Linked DNA regions of Pseudovibrio sp. M1P-2-3. The main gene of each other region encodes a partner of the protein of the gene in region 2 in a complex. Links are inferred from orthologs where the notes say so. Each region holds a gene or a part of one and is shown on either strand. Other genes may lie near its edges.

Region 1 (10,928 bases), 890 kb from region 2 along the record:
ATACGCTTCAGAGGCAGGGTCCCCGTGAAGGATATTATTCTCCCCGCCCTCTTCGTAGTTTATGACAAATTGCAGAGCAATTTTTGCATCATTCGGCCATTTTGGATCGGGCGTCGCCCGCCCATACCCCTTTAGATCACGTGGATAATTTACTAGCATGAGGGACCTCTCAAACCTGAGGGAGCAGAACTTGGATCAAACCGTAAAAAGCAATTCAGGGCAAGCCTGCGCACTCCCCACAAACTCTTGGCTTAAATGGAATTGGCCCATTACCTTTAGAAATTAAAGATAACCTGATCTCCCACGCCAATACCTCGAAGTTGACTGGTCCCGGCAATCACTTCAAGAACATAAAGCGCATCTCCGTTGGAAAGAATGGGTCGCTCTGAATAGGGAATGGTATCACGAGCGATAGAGACAATCCTCTTTTGCTTATTGATAAAAAGGATATCTAAAGACGTGGGCGTATTTTTCATCCAGAAAATTCGTTCCCTGGAATTGGGGAATACGAAAAGCATACCCTGATCAGCGGGAATATGCTCCCTAAACATCAGCCCCTGTGTGCGGGCCTCAGGTGTCGCGGCAACTTCCACAAGAAAGGCAATGGTGCCTTGTGCCGTCTCAATTTCAAGTTTCTCAAGTTCAGGGGTCTTCTCAGCGCGTGTGGGAACACAAACAAAAGCCAGACACAAAACCAACAGGGACTTCACGATTATCTTCATAGCCATTTTTTTGGCACACAGCAGAAGCCCGCTCTTAATGGGATGCAGGAATATGGCTCCCGCTCCCAATCGGTTTGACTTCCGCAGCCATTTTTCCTTTTGGCCCCTTCCCAAAGCGAACAAGTACTTTTTGCTTGGGGCGAAGCTCTGTTATTCCATAGCGGCGTAAGGTTTCCATATGGATAAAGATATCCTCATCTTCCCCGTCCAAAACGAGAAAACCGAATCCCTTAACGCGGTTGAACCATTTAACCTCGGCCTCAACAAAATCTCCCTCAGGGATAACTTGAACATGCGTTCGCGAGGGAGGAAGCTGAGAGGGGTGTGTAGCGGTAGTTTCGTCCATAGAGAGTATGCGCATGGCCTGCAAGCCGCGAGGCCGGTTTAAAACTTCGCAAACAACACGTGCACCTTCATAGGCTGTCTGAAATCCATCCCGCCTTAAACAGGTCACATGAAGCAGAACATCCGACATTCCGTTTTCTGGCTCGATAAAACCGAATCCCTTTCCAATATCAAACCATTTAATAGTGCCAGCAACCTCAAGAACATCTACGGATACTTCATCCGTCGGCACATCGATAGAATCCAGCCCAGGTGTTGTTTTGACCATAGGATAAGCCTCACATACTCTCGCCGCATCAAGTCTCGACCAAAGGCGATTTACGCCGCACACCTCTGGTTGATTCCAGTTAAAAAAGGATAGCATCGGCTAGGTTGGGCTACAGGGTAAAATTAGAAAAAACTTAAGTCATCCCCGACTCATTTTTACGATTACCCTCTATTAAATATCTATATCCAGTATGTATCATGTAAATCATACAACTAAATACGGTAATCGAACCAATATCTTTTAACTGGGTGCAATCAGTGGGCTTCAATTTATTGGCTTCCCAGTACATCTGCATGCAACATATACGGATATTATCTTTTGGCAGGTGACGATGCACCTCTTCACGTGACACCAACAGGTCGCAACTCCCCCCCCAACAGGGGGCCATTTAAATAGGCATGAGGAAAATTAATATGCGCTTTTTACATACGATGGTCCGTGTAAAGGATCTGGAGGATTCTTTGGATTTTTACTGCAACAAACTCGGACTGTATGAAGTGCGCCGCGTTGAACACGAAGCGGGACGGTTTACGCTGGTCTTCCTTGCAGCACCCGGTGACGACATGCCAGCCAACGAAATGCCTGCCCCCGCTCTTGAGCTCACATATAACTGGGACAGCGAGGACTATCATGGAGGCCGCAACTTCGGGCATCTGGCCTATGAGGTAGACGATATCTACAAAGTCTGCAGTGATTTGCAGTCAAAAGGCGTGATCATCAACCGTCCGCCTCGTTGTGGGCGTATGGCTTTTATCAAATCACCAGACGGAATTTCCATCGAACTGCTTCAAAAAGGCAATGCTTTGCCCAAACAGGAGCCATGGACTTCCATGGAAAATCAAGGGACCTGGTAAGCGTTGGCGTATTAACCTGCCTCCCAACGGGCAAGCACATATAAAGACAAGAAAAAGCACTGCCCTTTACAAAAGGGCAGTGCTCTCAATCCGATACATCAAACCGGAATTCACACTAAAAAGATACTCTCTAGAACGGAATTTCGTCGTCCATGCCGCCGCCGAAGCCGCCGCCACTTGGAGCACCGCCACCGCCTTGGTTACCGCCGCCAAAGTTGCCACCGCCGCCTTGACTACCGCCGCCAAAGCCGCCGGAAGACTGACCACCGCCGAAGTCGCCACCAGACTGGCCACCGCCAAAGCCGCCGCCACCGCCAGCAGTGCCGCCTTCACTACGGCCATCCAGCATGGTCAAAGTGGAGTTGAAGCCCTGTAAGACGATCTCTGTTGAGTACTTGTCCTGACCGGACTGGTCTTGCCACTTACGTGTTTGAAGCTGCCCTTCCAGATAGACCTTGGAGCCTTTGCGCAGGTATTGCTCGGCAACCTTTGCAATCCCTTCGTTGAACACAACAACACGGTGCCATTCCGTCCGCTCACGGCGTTCACCTGAGTTACGGTCTCTCCAGCTCTCTGAAGTTGCAATACGCAGATTCACGATCGGACGGCCGTCCTGTGTTCTGCGAACTTCGGGGTCGGCGCCCAAATTACCGACTAATATTACCTTATTGACGCTACCCGCCATCGTGAACTCCTAGGAAGTGAGAAGGCCGCCTCTCGACGTCTTCTTTAAAAAACTAAAGGCAACCTAAACATTGTGGAGCATACAGGCAAATCACCGTCCGCTTTGAGCAAATCTTGTCCACATAAGAGAGTGGGTCGCACGAGTTCCACCCTACAATGTTCTTTTTTTGTTCTCAATACATCTTTTCCGATACCCTGAGAACTTCCGGACTTGCAAATCCATTTATTTACGCTTGCAATGCGGAACATGTTCCATATATGTTCCAGATGGTTTTAGACTCACATAGCATTCACAGCCTGCCCCTTTCCCGTAAAGTGGCTTACGCCTGTGTTGAATGACTGCCTCAATCAAGGAAATTCCGGATGACCAAGGCATCTGATGCCCCCAATCTCCAAAGCTCTGCGCCCCGTGAAACTTTGAAGACGATCTCGGTACGCGGCGCACGCGAACATAATTTGAAGAATGTCGATGTGGACTTGCCAAGAGACCAGCTCATCGTCATCACTGGACTGTCCGGATCAGGCAAATCCTCACTGGCTTTTGATACGATTTATGCCGAGGGGCAGCGCCGCTACGTGGAAAGCCTGAGCGCTTACGCCCGCCAATTCCTTGAAATGATGCAGAAGCCAGATGTAGACCAGATCGACGGCCTGTCTCCGGCCATTTCTATTGAACAGAAAACCACATCAAAAAACCCGCGCTCTACTGTTGGTACGGTGACCGAGATCTACGACTATATGCGCCTGTTGTTTGCCCGTGTGGGAATTCCCTACTCGCCTGCAACAGGTCTTCCCATCGAAAGCCAGACTGTCAGCCAGATGGTTGACCGCCTGCTGGATCTGGAAGAAGGCACCCGGCTCTACCTGCTTGCCCCTATTGTGCGCGGGCGCAAGGGAGAATACCGTAAAGAGCTGGCCGAGCTTATGAAAAAGGGGTTCCAGCGCGTCAAGATTGATGGAACCTTCTATGAAATCGCAGATGCGCCTGTCCTCGACAAAAAATTCAAGCACGATATTGATGTGGTTGTTGACCGTATCGTTATTCGTTCGGACATTGCGGGCCGCCTTGCAGATTCTCTCGAAACCGCCCTGCAACTGGCTGAGGGAATTGCCGTTGCAGAATATGCCGATTTAAAAGAGGGCGCAGATACTCCTGAAAAAATAACATTTTCGGAAAAGTTTGCCTGCCCGGTCTCCGGTTTCACTATTGCGGAAGTGGAACCGCGCCTGTTCTCGTTCAACAACCCTTTCGGTGCCTGCCCCACATGTGATGGCCTTGGCACCAAACTGGCTTTTGAACCGGACCTTGTAGTTCCGGACCAAACCCTCACCCTGCGCGGCGGTGCCGTTGTACCGTGGGCAAAAACCGGTTCAACCTCGCCCTATTACAATCAAACTCTGGAAGCGCTGGCCAACCACTATGACGTGTCCATGACTATGCCATGGCGCGATCTTCCCGAAAAATTCAAGAAAGCCCTTCTGTTTGGAACGGGCCGCACAAAAGTCCAGTTTGAATACAATGACGGAAACCGCTCTTATAAAACCGAGAAAACTTTTGAAGGGGTTATCGGCAATATCGAGCGACGCTGGCGCGAGACCGATTCGCAGTGGGTGCGCGATGAACTTTCAAGGTTCCAGTCAGACCACGCCTGTGAAGCCTGTTCAGGATACAGGCTGAAACCGGAGGCTCTTGCCGTTAAAATCGACGGCCAGCACATTGGCGAGATAACCACCCTTTCCATTCGGCAGGCTTTGGAGTGGTTCAGCACCATCGAGACAGACCTTTCTGAAAAGCAGAAGGAAATTGCCTACCGCATCCTCAAGGAAATTCGCGAGCGCCTGAAGTTCCTCAACGATGTGGGGCTTGAATACCTGTCCATGTCCCGCTCCTCCGGAACCCTTTCCGGTGGTGAAAGCCAGCGTATCCGCCTTGCCTCACAAATCGGTTCGGGCCTGACAGGCGTTCTTTACGTACTGGACGAGCCCTCCATCGGCCTTCACCAACGGGACAATGAGCGTCTGCTTGAAACCCTCAAACACCTGCGCGACCTTGGAAACACCGTGATTGTGGTGGAGCATGACGAAGATGCCATTCTGGCAGCTGACTATGTACTTGACGTGGGACCGGGGGCCGGTGTTCACGGGGGACAGATTGTCTCTCGCGGCAGCCCCGAACAGATCATTGCAGACCCGGCGTCCCTAACGGGCCAGTATATTTCTGGCAAAATGGAAATTCCAATTCCCGCCAAACGGCGCAAAGTTGATAAAAAGCGGTCTCTCAAAGTCATTGGTGCGCGGGCCAATAACCTGAAGTCTGTCACTACCGAACTGCCTCTAGGAACGTTCACTTGCGTCACAGGAGTATCGGGCGGCGGAAAATCCACGTTCCTCATTGATACTGTTTACAAGTCCGCCGCTCGTCATCTAAACGGTGCACGAGACAATCCAGCCCCTCATGACAAAATTGAAGGACTGGAGCATCTGGACAAGGTGATTGATATCGACCAATCCCCTATTGGCCGAACCCCCCGTTCTAACCCCGCAACATATACAGGTGCTTTCACACCCATTCGCGAATGGTTTGCCGGCATGCCGGAGGCCAAAACCCGTGGCTACGCACCGGGGCGGTTTTCATTCAACGTGAAAGGCGGCCGTTGCGAGGCCTGTCAGGGTGATGGTGTTATCAAGATCGAGATGCACTTTCTGCCCGATGTTTATGTGACCTGTGATGTATGTCAGGGAAAGCGCTATAACCGGGAAACTCTGGAGGTCCAGTTCAAGGGCAAGTCCATAGCCGATGTGCTGGATATGACCGTGGAAGAGGCCGCCGAATTCTTTTCTGCCGTTCCCAATATCCGCGATAAAATGGAGACGCTGGCACGGGTGGGCCTTGGCTACATCAAGGTTGGACAGCAAGCTACAACCCTGTCAGGCGGTGAGGCGCAGCGAGTTAAGCTGGCAAAAGAGCTATCAAAACGTTCAACGGGCCGAACACTCTATATTCTTGATGAACCCACAACCGGCCTCCACTACCACGATGTGGCCAAGCTTCTGGAAGTTCTCCATGAGCTGGTGGATCAGGGCAACACGGTTCTGGTGATTGAGCACAATCTGGAAGTGATCAAAACCGCTGATTGGCTGGTGGATATGGGACCGGAAGGGGGAGATGGTGGCGGAACCGTTGTCGCCAAAGGCCGCCCGGAAGACGTGATCAAGGTACCGGAAAGCTATACGGGCCAGTTCTTGAAAGGCATTTTGGAACACAAACACGCACATAGACTGACAGCAGCTGAATAACAAAACGAAAGCCCTGATTTCTGATCGGGGCTTTTCTCACATACCCGCAAAGCATAGGTATCGCTCTTCGCAGGACGAGCACGTAAGCCATTAGGTAAAGGCGTGAGGTACTTCCATTAAGCGTATCTCCAAAAAGTGGGCACTGGTTTTCGGAAAAAGATCCGCATAAAACACAATTTGAAGCAATGAGGCGTTTCCACGAAAAGTCTCATTGCTTTAAGCTCAAATTCCTCATCCTCCCTGCCCTTGCCTCAATCTTCACCTGACCGCACGGCTGTCTTCTATCCCTGCTAACTTCATAGGGCGGAAGCCTGACCGGCGCCTATGCCCCAACATTAAGCATTCCCAAATAAAAGAGATGCACAGTAACAGGTGGACACTAACAGGAACGGCCCCCTCACATATCTCTTCTGTGCTTGAGGCTGGTTCCGGCCTACCTCCTGAAAAACACAAAGGTATGCTCCAATAATAATACGCTCTAAATCCTCAGTAAGACCCTAGGAATAGACCTGTGAAAGAACTCACCCTTCAAGGTGCCCTCGTCACCCTATTCACCTATTTTCTTTGGGTTGTATTCTACCTTACCAACAAAGTGATTTTTGCGAACTCCGCATTGGGACCGTGGATTTTCTCCGCCGCAACCATGGCATTGGGCGGCATTTCCATGATTGTCTTTTCCTATCGCAGGGGCATGTCCCTTGAAGGAATTGGCTCCATTCACACTTGGCTATATGGTTTTTTACGCGTGTGCACACTGTCCCTTTTTCAAGCTGCCCTTTCACACATGAATGCGACCGACGTAAATTTTTCAAGTCTTCTAATCGTTCTTTTGCTACCTTTGCTAAACTACATGAGGTATGCCACGTTGCCCCGTGGACGTTCCGCCTTAGGATATCTCATCGTTCTTATAGGTATGGTCGTAGTCCTTTATGCAACCACTTCAGGTAAATGGAATTTTGGACTTTTCCTGATTTTCCTGTCCGTTGTATTCAACCTTGCCGCTACCCTCACAATTGAGCTACATCCGGCCAATCAAACTTCAACTTTGAGAGAAGGAATGCTGCTCACGGGCGTAATTATGTCAGTGTCTGCTGTCTTCCTGACACTTATCATTTTCCTCATCGTGATCATCGATCAAACCCTATGGAATGTCTATATCCACCTGCCTCACCATTCCCGCGTCATGGCCTCACTTGAGAACTGGAGGTTCTGGCTTTACAGTGCACTGCTTGGAATTTTCATTATCGGGCCAACTCTGTTCTTTTCGCTCAAATCTGTTCAGATGGTAGGGACCAGCAATTTCACGCTCTTTTATGTATCCTATGCACTCATCTCGTTCCCCGTTGAAATACTAATTGAATGGATGGGTTTTACATTTCGTAAACCAATTTCATGGGTTCCCCTCGTGGGCGGCCTGATTGTTGGACTAGGAACTGTTATAATTGCCATTTCCGATAGAAACAAAAGTGCACCTGCCCCCCGCTAGTGCTCTGTGCTCTTATACTCTGACAAATGGGAATGAAGTCTTCACCAGAATTCCTTTCAGAGTACCCGTAAATGGCAGTTTCCAGTATTCTGCTGAACAAGGAGAGGTTGTTTACCGCCGCAAGTTCAAACTAACCTCTTGATACCTGAAGAAATACCAAGAAAACTAACAGTGATTTGCATTGGCCGCGATCACTCACCCTGAGCTGTTAGGCCTATGGATGACAGGAGCAGAAGTTGCTAGAAAAAACACTCGCAAACAACAGTTTGTTTCGCCAATCGGCCTATGTCGCGGGCCAGTGGATCGATGTTGATCCGGAAAACGCCATTAAAGTCACCGACCCTGCCTCACAAAAGCAAATCGGTCTTGTTCCCAAAATTACTGCGGAACAAACTCAAGGGGCTTTGGAAGCCGCACAAGAAGCCCAAAAACCATGGGCTGCGAAACTGGCACGCGAGCGCGCGGATATTTTAATGCGCTGGCACGATCTTATTATGGAAAATCAAGAGGATCTGGCAATCATCCTCACCAGTGAGCAAGGTAAGCCGCTGGCTGAATCCCGTGGGGAAATCGCCTATGGAGCCTCGTTCATCCGCTGGTTTGCCGAGGAGTGCCGCAGATCGGATGGAGCGATTGTTCCAACCCACAACACCAGTCAGCGCATTGTTATTCTCAAGCAGCCCATAGGGGTTGTTGCCGCCATAACCCCCTGGAACTTTCCAAATGCGATGATCACCCGCAAGGTGGCCCCTGCGCTGGCAGCTGGCTGTGCCATTGTTTTAAAACCTGCCGCACAAACCCCCTTCTCCGCCATCGCTCTAGCAGTGCTTGCAGAAGAGGCCGGAATTCCAAAGGGACTGTTTTCCATTGTCACCGGTTCAGCCAGCCAAATCGGCGGCGTGATGACATCAAGCTCAATTGTGCGCAAGCTTACCTTCACAGGCTCAACTCAAATCGGAGCTCTTCTTTATGGTCAGTGTGCGCCAACCATCAAGAAACTGGGACTAGAGCTTGGAGGAAATGCCCCCTTTATCGTGTTTGATGATGCGGATCTGGAAGCAGCAGTAGAAGGGGCTTTAATTGCCAAATACCGCAATAATGGGCAGACATGTGTCTGCGCAAACCGGATTTATGTGCAAAGCGGCGTTTACGAACAGTTTGCCAGCATGCTCTCCGAAAAATTAAAACTCCTGAAAACCGGTGGTGGCTTTGAAGAGGGGGTAACCTTTGGTCCGTTGATTGATGATGCTGCCGTGGGTAAAGTGGAAGAGCATATCGCAGATGCACTGTCCAAGGGCGCAGAAGTTACAATGGGTGGAAATCGCCACGCACTCGGTGGCACCTATTTCGAACCAACCATTTTGACCGGCGTTACAAAGTCCATGAAGGTCGCTCGTGAAGAAACCTTTGGTCCAATTGCCCCGCTCTTCAAGTTCGAAGACGAGGAGGATGTGGTTGAGCAATCCAACGACACCGAGTTCGGTCTGGCTTCCTACTTCTATTCCCGAGATCTTGCCCGTGTGTGGCGTGTTTCAGAGGCACTTGAGTACGGCATCGTCGGCGTCAATACCGGTATAATTTCGGCGGCTGAAGCTCCTTTTGGCGGTGTCAAGCAATCCGGTCTTGGCCGCGAAGGCTCATCGTTTGGCTTAGAGGATTTTCAGGAATTGAAGTACGTTTGCATGGGCGGGCTCTAGAGTGCACTTCCTGATGAGGGAACCCGTTCTTTGAAAAAAGTAAAGGGGCTGATAAGCCCCTTTCAAGTTGGGGGTGTTAAAACACTGGTAGCTATTACAGGCATCATTGAGCTGCAACCACTTGTAAATCCTCGATAATCCGCAGAATATCTCCGCGGCAAGACCCACAGCCAGTTCCTGCATTTGTAGCGGCTGCAACTTGGTCCAAGCTGGAGGCTCCTTGTTCAATTGCCAGAGCTATCTGGTTCACTCCAACATTCATGCAAGAACAAATCAACGCACCGGGCTCCACACTTCCATTTGAAGGCAACCCCGCCAAAACTCCGTGGCGGGACATTGAGTTGTGGAAACGAAAGCCAAGAAGCCCCCTCGCCCAACCGCGCGAAACCCCGACAGGACGGTCCGCCATAAATGCGGCACCTAACAGGGTTTCTTCCTGAAATCCTGCATGCGTTGCAAGGCCAGATCCGTCATTGACCATCGACACCAGCTCGGGCCTCGCCCCGCTTTGATTTGGGGCGCTGTCTTTAAACAGGTCTTGAAGGCGCTCAGTGATATTGGCTGGCCGATGCGTATGGGCAAACTCGGCACTCCACCCGCCTTCACATCTGGAAACCACCCAGTAATCCAGATCAATTAGCTCTGGTTTCTTTCTGCTCACCACAAAACCATAGAGCGCACCCACATAAGGTCTGAGCTTCACTCCCACGTTTTTAAATGCAGGCTGGCCGGAGGTTCCATCCGTTTTAGGCGGCACCAAACGGTCCACACGCGCATTGGACGCAAACTGATCACTCCAATGCATGGGAACAAAAACTTCTCCCTTGCTCTGACGAGAGGTGATAAGCGCACGCACAAGAATTTTTCCCAGCCCGTTACTCACTTCCACAAGGTTTGCATGCCGTATCCCGAGAGCCAGTGCATCTTCAGGATGAATTTCTGCGAAAGGCTCCCCAAGATGGGCGGACAGTCGGGCCGATTTTCCGGTACGTGTCATGGTATGCCACTGATCGCGGATACGCCCCGTATTTAACGTGAATGCATAATTATGAGTTGCCTCCCCTAGAGTCTGTGGCTCAATTTGAACAAAACGTGCCCTGCCGTTTTTATGGAAAAATCCGCCATCAGAAAAAAAACGCTCTTTATTTCTCGCAGGCTCGCGCGTGCGGGGCCACTGAAATGGCGTCAATGCCTCATAGGCACCCTCACTCACATCGTCGTAGGCGCTGATATCAAAATCCCGTTCACCATTATTCTGGTAGCCGGAAAGCGCAGCATGTTCGCGGAAAATCTGGACTGGATTATCAAAGGAAAATGCATCTTCAAACCCCATGCGCTGTCCAACTTGGGCCAGTTGCCACCAATCTGCCCTTGCCTCTTCTGGCTCGCTGAGAAATGCACGTTGGCGGGATATTCTCCGCTCCGAATTGGTGACCGTCCCGCTTTTTTCTCCCCACCCCAGTGAGGGCAGTGCCACATGGGCATGGCGGAGCGTGTCAGTATCCCCCAGAATATCAGAGGTCACGACAAACTCGCAGTTTTTCAAAGCAGTCTCAACCAGATCCCCATTGGGCA
Region 2 (11,464 bases):
ATTGAATATCCAAGAAAAGGATTGTGGGCGATCGTTTTCATTTCAGCGGACACCAAAGGAGAGGTTGCCGCAAAACTTGAAGGTGGCGAGAAAACCGTGGCAGTATTTTTGCCCACAACTCCAAATCCAACCTCTGGCTTTTTACTTTTTGTTCCAAAAGATGAAGTGAGGGAGTTGTCCATGAGTGTGGAGGATGCGGCAAAGCTGGTTATTTCGGCGGGACTGGTCAGCCCTGACTATCCAGAATTAATTGAAGCGGATAGAAAATCGGGCATATACAAAGGGTTTGGCAAAAGAAAAGCAGCCAATACTCAAGAAGAGCCAAGAAATCCTGAAGTTGAGGGTTGCTGTTCGGCTGCTGCTGTTGAAAAAGACTGACCAGATTTTCGAGGGCAACTGTTTCTATCCAGCCTGCAGCAGTTTCATAGCTTCATTTTTTGAAAATAGGTAGAGGAGGGAGCGAAGGGCTTCTCCTCGCGGTGATTTTAACATGGGATCGTTAGCTACTATCAGTTTTGCATCATCTCGCGCTGTTTCCATTAACTGCGCGTGAATTTGAATATCTCCAACTTTGAAACCAGGCAAACCGGATTGTCGGGTGCCGAGCAACTCTCCCTCTCCACGTAGGCGCAGGTCTTCTTCTGCAATAAGAAACCCGTCGTTTGTCTGACGAAGAATATTGAGCCTTGCAGCGGCTGTCTTACTAAGAGGGGGTTTAAAGAGAAGCAGGCAGGTAGAGGCAGCGCTGCCTCTGCCTACGCGTCCCCTTAACTGGTGTAGTTGTGCAAGGCCAAAGCGCTCAGCGTGTTCTATCACAATTATGGTTGCGTCAGGAATATCAACCCCCACCTCAATGACTGTCGTGGCGACTAACAAGCGGGCTCTGCCTTTTTTAAAGGCGTCCATCGCAGCGTGCTTTTCCTCGGCGCTTTGTCGCCCATGAACGAGGGCAACCACATCGCCAAACGCACTTTGAAGGTCCGTAAATCTTTCTTGCGCTGCCGCCAGATCTACTTTCTCAGAATCTTCCACCAAGGGGCATACCCAATAGACTTTCTGTCCAGCTGCGATTGCCGATTTTAATCTTTCAACGGTTTCCCCAAGTCTGTCCAGTGAGACGCTGACTGTTTTAATGGGTTGGCGGCCAACTGGTTTATCAGTTAAGCGGGAGACATCCATATCTCCAAAATATGATAGAACCAAAGTGCGGGGGATGGGGGTTGCAGTCATAACAAGGACATCAACGTCCGGTCCCTTGGCAGATAATGCAAGACGCTGATGAACCCCGAAACGATGCTGCTCATCGACAACCGCAAGACCTATATTTTTAAATTTCACTGTACTTTGGAAAAGGGCGTGGGTGCCCACAATGAGGTCAATCTCGCCTTGCTCAAGAGCTTGATTGATCTCCCGCTTCGTCTTGGCTGTATCTTTGCCGCTTAAAGCTGCGATGCGTATTCCTGCAGCTTTGCACAGCGGTTCCATGGAGGCGAAATGCTGCCTTGCTAAAATGTCTGTTGGGGCCATTAAGGCAGCTTGTGCACCATCTTCGATGACTTGCGCCATCGCCATCAAGCCAACAATTGTTTTCCCCGCCCCCACATCTCCTTGAAGAAGGCGTAGCATTCGCGCAGGCTCCCCCAAGTCCTTTGAAATCTCCAAGAAAGCCTGTTCTTGCCCTTTCGTTAAAGAGAAGGGAAGGGCTGTCAGAATTTTCTGACGCAGCAGCCCCGTCCCTTTTCTCGAAGCCCCACCCTTGTGCCGAAGTGAGTTACGAACCAGAGCCAGAGCAAGCTGGCTGGCGAGAAACTCATCATAGGCCAGACGTTGCCGCTCTGGACTGTCTTCTAGAAGCTGTTCAGGAGTTTCCGGCTTATGCAAAGACAGGAGCGCCTCTCTAAAGCTTGGAAAACCGCGACGTTTCACAAACTCTGAGTCCTGCCATTCTTCGAGGTCAGGAATAAGAGCCAGAGCAGTGACCATTGCTTTTTGGAGCATCTTGGAAGAAAGACCAGCGGTCATTGGGTAGACAGGTTCAATAAGGGGAAGTGAATGGCTGTCTGCTTCACTAACAACGTGGTCAGGGTGCACCATTTGAGTACGATTATTGAAACGCTCTACCTTTCCAGAGACCAGTCTTACCTCTCCAACGGGAAGAATTTTCTCCAGATAATCCCGTCGGGCATGAAAGAAGGTAATTTCGATTTCACTGCTGTCGTCATGGGCAAGAACTTTATAGGGAGCCCGGCTATTACGCGGCGGGGCGCGGTGTGCATCTATATGCAAGCGAAGGGTCACAATTGTATCTTCTGGGCTTTCCGCGATGCTAGGTCTCAAGCTGCGATCGATGACATTGTTTGGAATATGGAACAGGAGATCAGCAATGCGAGCTTCTCGCTCAGAGTTGGCAACAAACAGATTTCCAATGGTTTTGGCAGTCTTGGGACCAATCCCGTTGAGTTGAGTAACAGGAGCAAAGAGCGGATCAAGCCGAGCTGGGCGCATAAATCTTTTCGGACCATAACGTGAACAGATACTTGATCTGTGGCATGTCTTGTTGTTTTGTGCAACGAAAGATTGGAAATGACTGACAGGTGTCTTTATACGGGCTGTGCTCCCCAGTCCTTTTTGAGCAAAATTACTGTCAAAAGTAAAGGAATTTGAAGTTATGGCCTCAATTGAACAGAGACAGGAACCATCAGCGCTGTATGAGCTGGATAATCGCCGCAAGCGTATTATTTTCCGTTGTTCCCATCGCGGTATGAAGGAAATGGATATTCTATTGGGCGGTTATGTTGAAGATCATATCTCACGGTTAAGCGAGGAACGGCTGAGTGAACTCGAAACATTGCTGCAAATCAATGACCAGGATTTATTCGCTTGGTTTGTAGGCTCCAAGCCAGTTCCAGCCGAACGTGATACCCAGCTTTTCAAAGATATTCTGAATTACCAGAACAATAAGTTTTCAGCTTAAGTAGATAGAATATCCCGAGTAAAGGATGCGTCAAGTGCAAAATAGCCCCCTCTATAATGGCGGTAATATGGTCTTCTCATCTGTGCCAGATGGCGCTGAGGCTTATGCTCTTGCAAAAGCAATAGAAGGCCATAAAGAGACGGGATTGGCTTTAACATTTATTGCACGTGATGCAACGCGGATGGCTGCCATTGCGGAGGGGGTGAGCTTCTTTGCTCCTCATGTTGAAGTTGTTCAGCTTCCTTCGTGGGACTGTCTGCCATATGATCGGGTGTCGCCCCATGCAGGTGTGGTCGCAAGGCGGTTGATGACTTTGGGTCGTCTCGCCAGAGGCATGAAATCTAAAAAGCCGGTTGTGCTTCTTACAACGGTCAACGCTGCCCTTCAAAAACTGCCTGTTCGTAAGTGGATTTCGGAGCATATTCGTGTTCTGGCTCCCGGTAACAGAGTACCACTTAAAAGTGTTATTGGTTGGCTGGAGCTAAATGGATTTTTACGCACGCCTACAGTGCGGGAAACCGGCGAATATGCGGTGCGAGGGGGGATAGTGGATCTGTTTGCGCCAGGGCGCGAAGAGCCGGTCCGGTTGGATTTCTTTGGTGATACGCTGGAATCTATCCGCACATTCGACACTGCGACCCAGATGACAGTTGCTCAAAAAAAGCGCTTGGCTTTGGTACCAATGAGTGAAGTCGTACTCGATAAGGAGAGTATATCTCGCTTCCGCAGCCGCTATGTTTCACAATTCGGGGCAGCGTCTAGGGAGGACGTACTTTACCAGTCAATATCTGAGGGACGGCGCTACGCTGGAATGGAACACTGGCTACCTCTTTTCCATGAGAAGGTGGAAACATTTTTTGATTATATTGGAGATACCCCCGTCTTGCTGGATTCGGCAGACGATGATGTGACCAAACAGCGGTTGGAACAAGTAAATGAACATTATGAAGCCCGTGAAGAGGGCTTAAATAACAAAGCACTTGCATCCGGTGTTCCCTATCTGCCGATAAAACCGGCAAGCTTATATTTAACGCAGGAAGAGTGGACTGTTACGCTGGCCGAAAGGGCAACAGCGCGCCTAAATCCTTTTTCCATTCCCCCAGGAACTGGACAAATTGTAGAGGATTTCGGAGGAAAACAGGGGCGCAACTTTGCCGCTGAACGATCAGCTGGGGATGTAAATATTTTCGAGGCGTTTACCAATCATGCCGCGCAGTTGCGCTCAGAAGGTAAGACTGTGGTCATTGCTTGCTGGAGTGAGGGGACCAGAGAGCGTTTGGCCCAAATTCTATCTGACCATGGTCTGGATCGAACTGGGTATGCCGGGAATGTCTCTGAACTGGTTCAGCTTCCAAAGGGAATGAGCGCACTGGTCATTCTTGGGCTTGAACAAGGGTTTGAAGTCGGGGATTACGCCTTTGTTGGAGAGCAGGACATTCTTGGCGATCGAATGGTTCGCCAAAAACGGCGCAAGTCGAAAAGTGCGAACGTACTCACAGAGGCCTCCAGCCTTCATGAAGGTGATCTTGTTGTTCATGCAGACCATGGTATTGGCCGGTTTCTTGGTTTGAAAACCATCGAAGCCATGGGTGCACCCCATGATTGCTTGGAATTACAATATGCAAAGGGCGATAAACTCTACCTTCCAGTTGAGAATATTGATCTCCTAACCCGTTACGGGTCGGAGGACCAAGAAGCGCAACTTGACAAGCTGGGTGGTGGCGCCTGGCAGGCCCGCAAAGCGAGAATGAAAAAACGCATTCTTGAAATTGCGGATGGTCTCATCAAAACAGCTGCAGAAAGGGAGCTGCGCTCCGCGCCTTCAATTGATGTGCCAGCTGGAACATACGATGAGTTTGCAGCCCGTTTTGTCTATGATGAAACGGATGACCAATTGAATGCTATAGAGGCCATATTCGAGGACTTGAGTTCTGGTCGCCCTATGGATCGCCTCGTTTGTGGGGATGTGGGGTTTGGCAAAACAGAAGTGGCCTTGCGGGCGGCATTTCTAGCTGCAATGTCAGGCAGGCAGGTAGCTGTTGTTGTTCCAACGACGCTACTCTCCCGCCAGCATTTTAAAACTTTTTCAGAGCGTTTCAAGGGGCTCCCGATAAACGTCAGGCAGGCTTCCCGTTTGGTTCCCTCGAAGGAGTTAAACCAAACCAAGAAGGGACTAACGGACGGCTCTGTGGATGTGGTTATTGGAACGCATGCACTCTTGGGCAAGTCTATTGAGTTTCGTGATCTTGGGCTTTTGATAATTGATGAAGAGCAGCACTTTGGGGTGAAGCATAAGGAGCGCCTTAAGGAGCTGAAAAGTGATGTTCATGTGCTAACACTCTCTGCAACGCCCATACCCCGAACACTCCAGTTGGCCCTAACAGGTGTTCGCGAGCTTTCCTTAATTGCAACGCCTCCGGTTGATCGATTGGCTGTCCGGACGTTTGTGTCTCCTTTTGATGCAATGGTGATTCGTGAGTCTCTTCTTAGGGAGCATTACCGTGGTGGGCAGAGTTTTTATGTTTGTCCGCGCCTTTCAGACCTTGCCGGGATGCGGGAATTTCTTGAGACCTCTGTTCCTGAGGTGAAGGTTGCCACGGCCCATGGGCAAATGGGGGCAGGCGAGCTTGAAGACATTATGAATGCCTTTTATGAGGGGCAATATGATGTGCTTTTGTCAACCACGATTGTTGAATCAGGGCTTGATATACCAAATGCAAATACGCTGATTGTACATCGCGCTGATATGTTTGGCCTTGCTCAGCTCTATCAAATTAGAGGAAGGGTTGGGCGCTCAAAGACACGGGCATATGCGCTGTTTACTGTTCCTGCAAATAAGGTTTTGACATCAGCGGCAGAGCGAAGGTTGAAGGTGCTTCAGTCCTTGGAGAATTTGGGAGCGGGATTTCAGCTCGCCAGTCACGATCTGGATATTCGCGGCGCAGGGAATTTGCTTGGGGAAGAGCAGTCCGGGCATGTGAAAGAGGTTGGGTTTGAACTTTATCAGCAAATGCTGGAGGAGGCCGTTGCTCAACTGAAATCTGGAGGAGAAGTTTTTGAAAAAGAAAAGTGGTCACCTCAAATTTCGGTAGGTACTGCTGTTCTTATACCTGAGGCCTACATACCGGATCTTCAACTTCGGCTGGACCTTTACCGTCGCCTTTCAGATTTAACGGAACCAAACGACATTGACCGGTTTGCGGCAGAGTTGATTGACCGCTTCGGGAAGCTTCCTTCTGAGGTCAATCACTTGCTGAAGATCGTCTACATTAAAGGGCTGTGCCGCCGTGCCAATGTTGAAAAAATAGATGCGGGTTCCAAAGGGGTTGTCATTGGATTTAAAGATAATGAATTTCCAAACCCAGCTGGACTTGTAGCTTATATTGCAGAACAGGGATTTCTTGCGAAAATTCGTCCAGATCAGAAGATATCTCTAACAAGGGACTGGCCTGAAGCCAATGACAGGCTTAAAGGTTGCGCTGCAATTCTTCTAAAACTTGTCGCACTGGTTGATGCGGGGTCATAATTTGGTGGGCTGCCTGCGGCGCACTGCAGATTATGAGTATATAATTTGGTAGGAAGCGTGTGAAAGAAATGATTCATTAACGCTGTATCTTCATACTCCCAATGTTTGATGGGCATGTAAGTTTGAGTAGGTTCGTCCAGTGGTTGCTACAACGCGTCAAAAAAAACAATCACAGATTAAGGGATTGTTTGTTCCGGTCCTCGCGATTGGCCTTTTAGGGTACTTTGGGTACCATGCGCTGAATGGTGAATTGGGAATAGTTGGCAAAGCTCTTATTGAGCGACAGGTTCGGGAACTGGAGACGCAGCTGTCAGAGCTTAGCGAGGATAGGATCGTTCTCGAACGAAGGGTTATGCTTCTCATGCCCCACAACCTTCATCCTGATATGGTGGATGAGCGTGCCCGTGCTGCACTGAATTTGGTGCACAGTGACGAGGTCGCAATTTTTCGTCGATAAGCTCCAGATAAGTGAGTTAACCAGTTTTTAGTTTACTATCAGTAGTTAACTTAATATTAGTTAATGACAAAATATCTTTTAAATACAATAGTTTATTCTTTTTGTCTCCCTAATTTGAGAGCTTGGAAAAGTGCTGTTTAGACGTTAGTGTTAGCTTTGAAAATTCAATTATACGTCACGAGAGACGAGGGTCATGGCTGGAACTCAAACCAAGTCTACGGGAGCGCGAAAGAGCGCATCTAAAGCCCGCGGTGCAATGAAAAATTCGCCTGCAATTTCCGAATTCAATAAAGAGGAAGAACTGCAAGCCTATCGAGAAATGCTTCGCATCCGCCGTTTTGAAGAAAAGGCTGGGCAGCTTTACGGAATGGGGTTGATTGGCGGTTTTTGCCACCTCTATATCGGGCAGGAAGCCGTTGTTGTTGGCATTGAAATGGCCAAGAAGCAGGGTGATCAAATGGTAACAAGTTACCGTGATCACGGTCACATGCTTGCTTGTGGTATGTGCCCCGATGGCGTTATGGCTGAATTGACTGGACGTGAGGGCGGCCTTTCTAAAGGTAAGGGCGGTTCCATGCATATGTTCTCCAAAGAGCAGGAGTTCTACGGAGGTCATGGGATCGTTGGCGCTCAGGTAGCTATTGGTACAGGTCTGGCATTCACTAATAAATATAAAGAAAACGGCCAGGTATCTCTGACTTTCTTTGGTGATGGCGCTGCCAACCAGGGGCAGGTCTATGAAAGCTTCAATATGGCAAAACTCTGGAACCTGCCCGTTATTTATATCATTGAAAATAACAAGTATGGCATGGGAACCAGTGTAGAACGGGCCTCTTCAACAACTGATCTGTCTCAGCGCGGTGTATCGTTTGGTATTCCCGGTGTTCAAGTTGACGGCATGGATGTTCGTGCTGTTAAAGCCGCAACTGACTACGCAATGGATTGGTGCCGAGAAGGAAATGGTCCTTACATTCTCGAAATGGTAACCTATCGTTATCGCGGGCATTCCATGTCCGACCCCGCGAAATACCGCTCAAAAGATGAAGTGCAGAAAATGCGGTCTGAGCATGATCCGCTAGAGCAAGTTCGAGCTCGCCTTCTTGAGAAAAAGTGGGCTGATGAGGAGGAGTTGAAGGCAATTGATAAGGAAGTGCGCGCTGTTGTTGCTGCTGCTGCCGAATTTGCCCAAGCCTCACCTGAGCCTCAGCCATCCGAACTTTACACTGACATTCTACTTTGAGGGCGGAGTACAAAAACAATGCCGATAGAAATTTTGATGCCCGCTCTTTCACCAACAATGGAAGAGGGAAACCTCTCTAAGTGGGTTAAAAAAGAAGGTGATAGTGTCTCTGCTGGAGATGTTATTGCAGAAATTGAAACCGATAAGGCCACAATGGAAGTTGAAGCTGTTGATGAGGGTGTTATCGGAAAAGTTCTAGTTGCCGAAGGAACTGAAGGCGTAAAGGTCAACAGTCCAATTGCTGTTTTGTTGGAAGAAGGTGAAGACGCCTCCGCGCTGGATGGTAAACGTGAGGAACCTAACACTCCTGCAGCTCAGCCGGAGCAGGTTTCTGAACCAGCGCAGCCAGTTCCTGCAGTTGCAGCCCCTGTGGAGGTGATCGTTCCGAGTGATCCGGAGGTCCCTGCGGGGACAGAGATGGTGTCCACGACTGTTCGTGAAGCACTTCGCGATGCCATGGCTGAAGAAATGCGCCGTGATGAAAATGTGTTCCTTATGGGTGAAGAAGTCGCTCAGTACCAAGGTGCATATAAAATTTCTCAGGGCCTTTTGGATGAGTTCGGTGAAAAGCGGGTCATTGATACGCCAATCACAGAGCATGGGTTTACTGGCCTTGCTGTTGGCGCAGCCATGTCAGGTCTCCGCCCTATTGTGGAATATATGACTTTCAATTTTGCCATGCAGGCAATTGACCATATCATTAACTCCGCAGCCAAAACTCTCTACATGTCCGGCGGTCAAATGGGCGCACCAATGGTGTTTCGTGGTGCCAATGGTGCAGCTGCTCGTGTCGGTGCGCAGCACTCTCAAGATTATGCCGCATGGTATGCAAGCATTCCGGGCTTGAAAGTTGTTCAGCCTTATTCTGCGGCAGATGCTAAAGGCCTTCTCAAGGCGGCAATCCGGGATCCCAATCCTGTTATCTTCCTTGAAAACGAGTTGCTTTACGGCCACAGCTTTGATGTGCCTAAGCTGGATGACTACGTACTGCCTATTGGTAAGGCGAAGGTCGTTCGCGAAGGAACGGATGTGACCATTGTATCATGGAGCATCGGAATGACATATGCGCTCAAAGCTGTTGAAGAACTGGCGCAGATGGGCATCTCTGCTGAATTGATTGATCTTCGTACAATTCGCCCACTGGATATGGAAACTATCCTGACCTCTGTTAGAAAAACAGGGCGCCTTGTGACCGTTGAGGAAGCTTTCCCGATCTGTTCAGTGTCCTCCGAAATTGCCTATCAGGTTCAGGAGCAGGCATTCGATTGGCTGGATGCTCCGGTGCTTCGCATTACTGGCAAGGATGTTCCAATGCCATACGCAGCAAACCTTGAAAAGCTGGCACTTCCAAATGTTCAGGAAGTCATTGATGCGGTTAAAGCCGTAACATACACCGCATAAGGCGAAGGGCTCGATCATGGCGATTAAGATATTGATGCCAGCGCTTTCTCCGACCATGGAAGAAGGTAATCTGGCCAAGTGGTTGGTTAAAGAAGGTGATAACGTTTCTGCCGGTGATGTGATCGCGGAAATTGAAACTGATAAGGCCACCATGGAAGTTGAATCTATTGATGATGGCGTTGTTGGTAAGATTTTAGTGGCTGAGGGAACGGAAGCCGTTAAGGTGAACGAGCTGATTGCTGTCCTACTAGAGGATGGAGAAGATGCTTCTGCCGTAGATGCTATGATGAGTAGTGATGCTCAGCCTGCCCAGCCGCAGATTGAAGCTAAAGGTGAGGACACTCCTGCCTCCGTACAAGTATCTAGCAACACTCAAGAGCCTCAGCAAAAAGATCGAATATTTTCTTCACCGCTGGCTCGGCGCATTGCAAAGCAAAACGAGTTGGACATCGCTCAAGTCAGTGGTAGTGGCCCCCGAGGGCGCGTGGTGAAAAGAGATGTTGAAGCAGTTCTTGCTGCCGGCGCTACTAAACTGGCTACAGCTCCTGCACCGACACCGGTTGTTGCGGTTGCTCCTGCAGCTCCGCAAGGCCAGTCAGATGAGCAAATATTCAAGCTGTTTGATGAAGGCTCCTATGAGCTGATCCCGCATGATGGGATGCGTAAGACGATTGCAAAGCGTCTCACAGAATCCAAGCAAACAGTCCCGCACTTCTATCTAACTGTAGAATGTCAGCTGGACGAATTGCTGGCTCTGCGCTCTCAGCTTAACAAATCGGCTCCTGTCGATAAAGAAGGCAACGCGAAGTATAAGCTCTCCGTTAACGATATGATCATTAAGGCACATGCGCTGGCCCTCAAGGCCGTGCCAGCTGCCAATGCATCATGGAGTGATAACGGCATGTTAATGCACAAGCATTCTGATGTCGGTGTCGCAGTTTCTGTTGATGGTGGGTTGATTACGCCAATTATCCGCCGCGCTGAAGAAAAGACACTTTCTACAATTTCTCTTGAAATGAAAGATCTTGCAAAGCGTGCGCGTGAACGGAAGTTGAAACCGCTGGAATATCAGGGCGGCACCAGTGCTGTTTCCAACTTGGGAATGTTTGGCATCAAAGAGTTCTCGGCAGTTATTAACCCGCCGCATGCCACCATTCTTGCCGTTGGTGCGGGTATTAAGCAGCCTATTGTCAAAAAAGATGAGATCTCTGTTGGTACTGTTATGTCAGTGACATTGTCTACTGACCACAGAGCTGTGGATGGCGTTTTGGGTGCGCAGCTTCTACAGGCCTTCAAGCGGTTTATTGAACATCCAATGAGCATGTTGGTTTAACGCTAACGGCTCCCGTAGCTTTCATAGCCTCAAGGAAATGGCGGATTTATTAGGCCGCCATTTCCCTTCAAGATCCTCAGGATTTTATTTTGAGGAATTGGATAATGAAAGTTATTGACGGGTTTACATTTTTCAATGAACTGGACGTTCTGGAACTTCGGTTGGGTGAACTGTACGACTATGTTGATCAGTTTGTTTTGGTGGAGGCCACTAAAACGTTCACAGGAAAAGATAAGCCCCTTTACTTTGAGGGAAATAGAAAAAGGTTTGCTCAGTTCGAGGATAAAATCACCCATGTGATTGTCGATGATTTTCCAGAGGGCAAAAATAATCCATGGTCTCGGGAATATCATCAAAGACGCGCTATTAAGCACGGCCTTCCGCAATTGCAGGGAAGTGATCTCATTATTGTAGGTGATGTGGACGAGATTCCTAAGCCGCAAGCTTTGAAGAAGGCTATTGAGAGTGCAAAAACGAGATACTGTATCACGTTTTTTGGTGCAGATATCATGCGCTACCGGCTGAATTTCAAA

The links.
Region 1: the proteins of mfd (region 2) and uvrA are in contact, whole or in part, in a crystal structure (PDB 4DFC), measured with the Escherichia coli proteins. The link is inferred for Pseudovibrio sp. M1P-2-3 from one-to-one orthologs.

Annotation. Positions count from the first base shown.
Region 1 is NZ_JARRCW010000001.1:1,772,993-1,783,920, reverse strand. Bases 2,883-6,370 are described here. They hold uvrA (excinuclease ABC subunit UvrA), read left to right. Parts: upstream 2,883-3,236; coding sequence 3,237-6,170; downstream 6,171-6,370. In the rest of the region: allantoinase PuuE, read right to left, coding at 1-159; P6574_RS08120 (DUF192 domain-containing protein), read right to left, coding at 276-728; P6574_RS08115 (cold-shock protein), read right to left, coding at 757-1,335; P6574_RS08110 (lactoylglutathione lyase), read left to right, coding at 1,749-2,189; P6574_RS08105 (single-stranded DNA-binding protein), read right to left, coding at 2,320-2,874; P6574_RS08095 (hypothetical protein), read left to right, coding at 6,682-7,656; P6574_RS08090 (NAD-dependent succinate-semialdehyde dehydrogenase), read left to right, coding at 7,893-9,353; P6574_RS08085 (nitrate reductase), read right to left, coding at 9,457-10,928. UniProt on the Escherichia coli protein: The UvrABC repair system catalyzes the recognition and processing of DNA lesions. UvrA is an ATPase and a DNA-binding protein. A damage recognition complex composed of 2 UvrA and 2 UvrB subunits scans DNA for abnormalities.
Region 2 is NZ_JARRCW010000001.1:2,662,479-2,673,942, reverse strand. The notes cover bases 2,677-6,700. They hold mfd (transcription-repair coupling factor), read left to right. Parts: upstream 2,677-2,999; coding sequence 3,000-6,500; downstream 6,501-6,700. Other genes in these bases: P6574_RS11560 (FtsB family cell division protein), read left to right, coding at 6,685-6,700; P6574_RS11570 (FAD assembly factor SdhE), read left to right, coding at 2,677-2,974. Outside these bases: P6574_RS11580 (DUF502 domain-containing protein), read left to right, coding at 1-378; ATP-dependent DNA helicase RecG, read right to left, coding at 403-2,505; more of P6574_RS11570, read left to right, coding at 2,669-2,676; more of P6574_RS11560, read left to right, coding at 6,701-6,957; pdhA (pyruvate dehydrogenase (acetyl-transferring) E1 component subunit alpha), read left to right, coding at 7,214-8,197; P6574_RS11550 (pyruvate dehydrogenase complex E1 component subunit beta), read left to right, coding at 8,216-9,598; P6574_RS11545 (pyruvate dehydrogenase complex dihydrolipoamide acetyltransferase), read left to right, coding at 9,615-10,931; P6574_RS11540 (glycosyltransferase family 17 protein), read left to right, coding at 11,036-11,464. UniProt on the Escherichia coli protein: Couples transcription and DNA repair by recognizing RNA polymerase (RNAP) stalled at DNA lesions. Mediates ATP-dependent release of RNAP and its truncated transcript from the DNA, and recruitment of nucleotide excision repair machinery to the damaged site.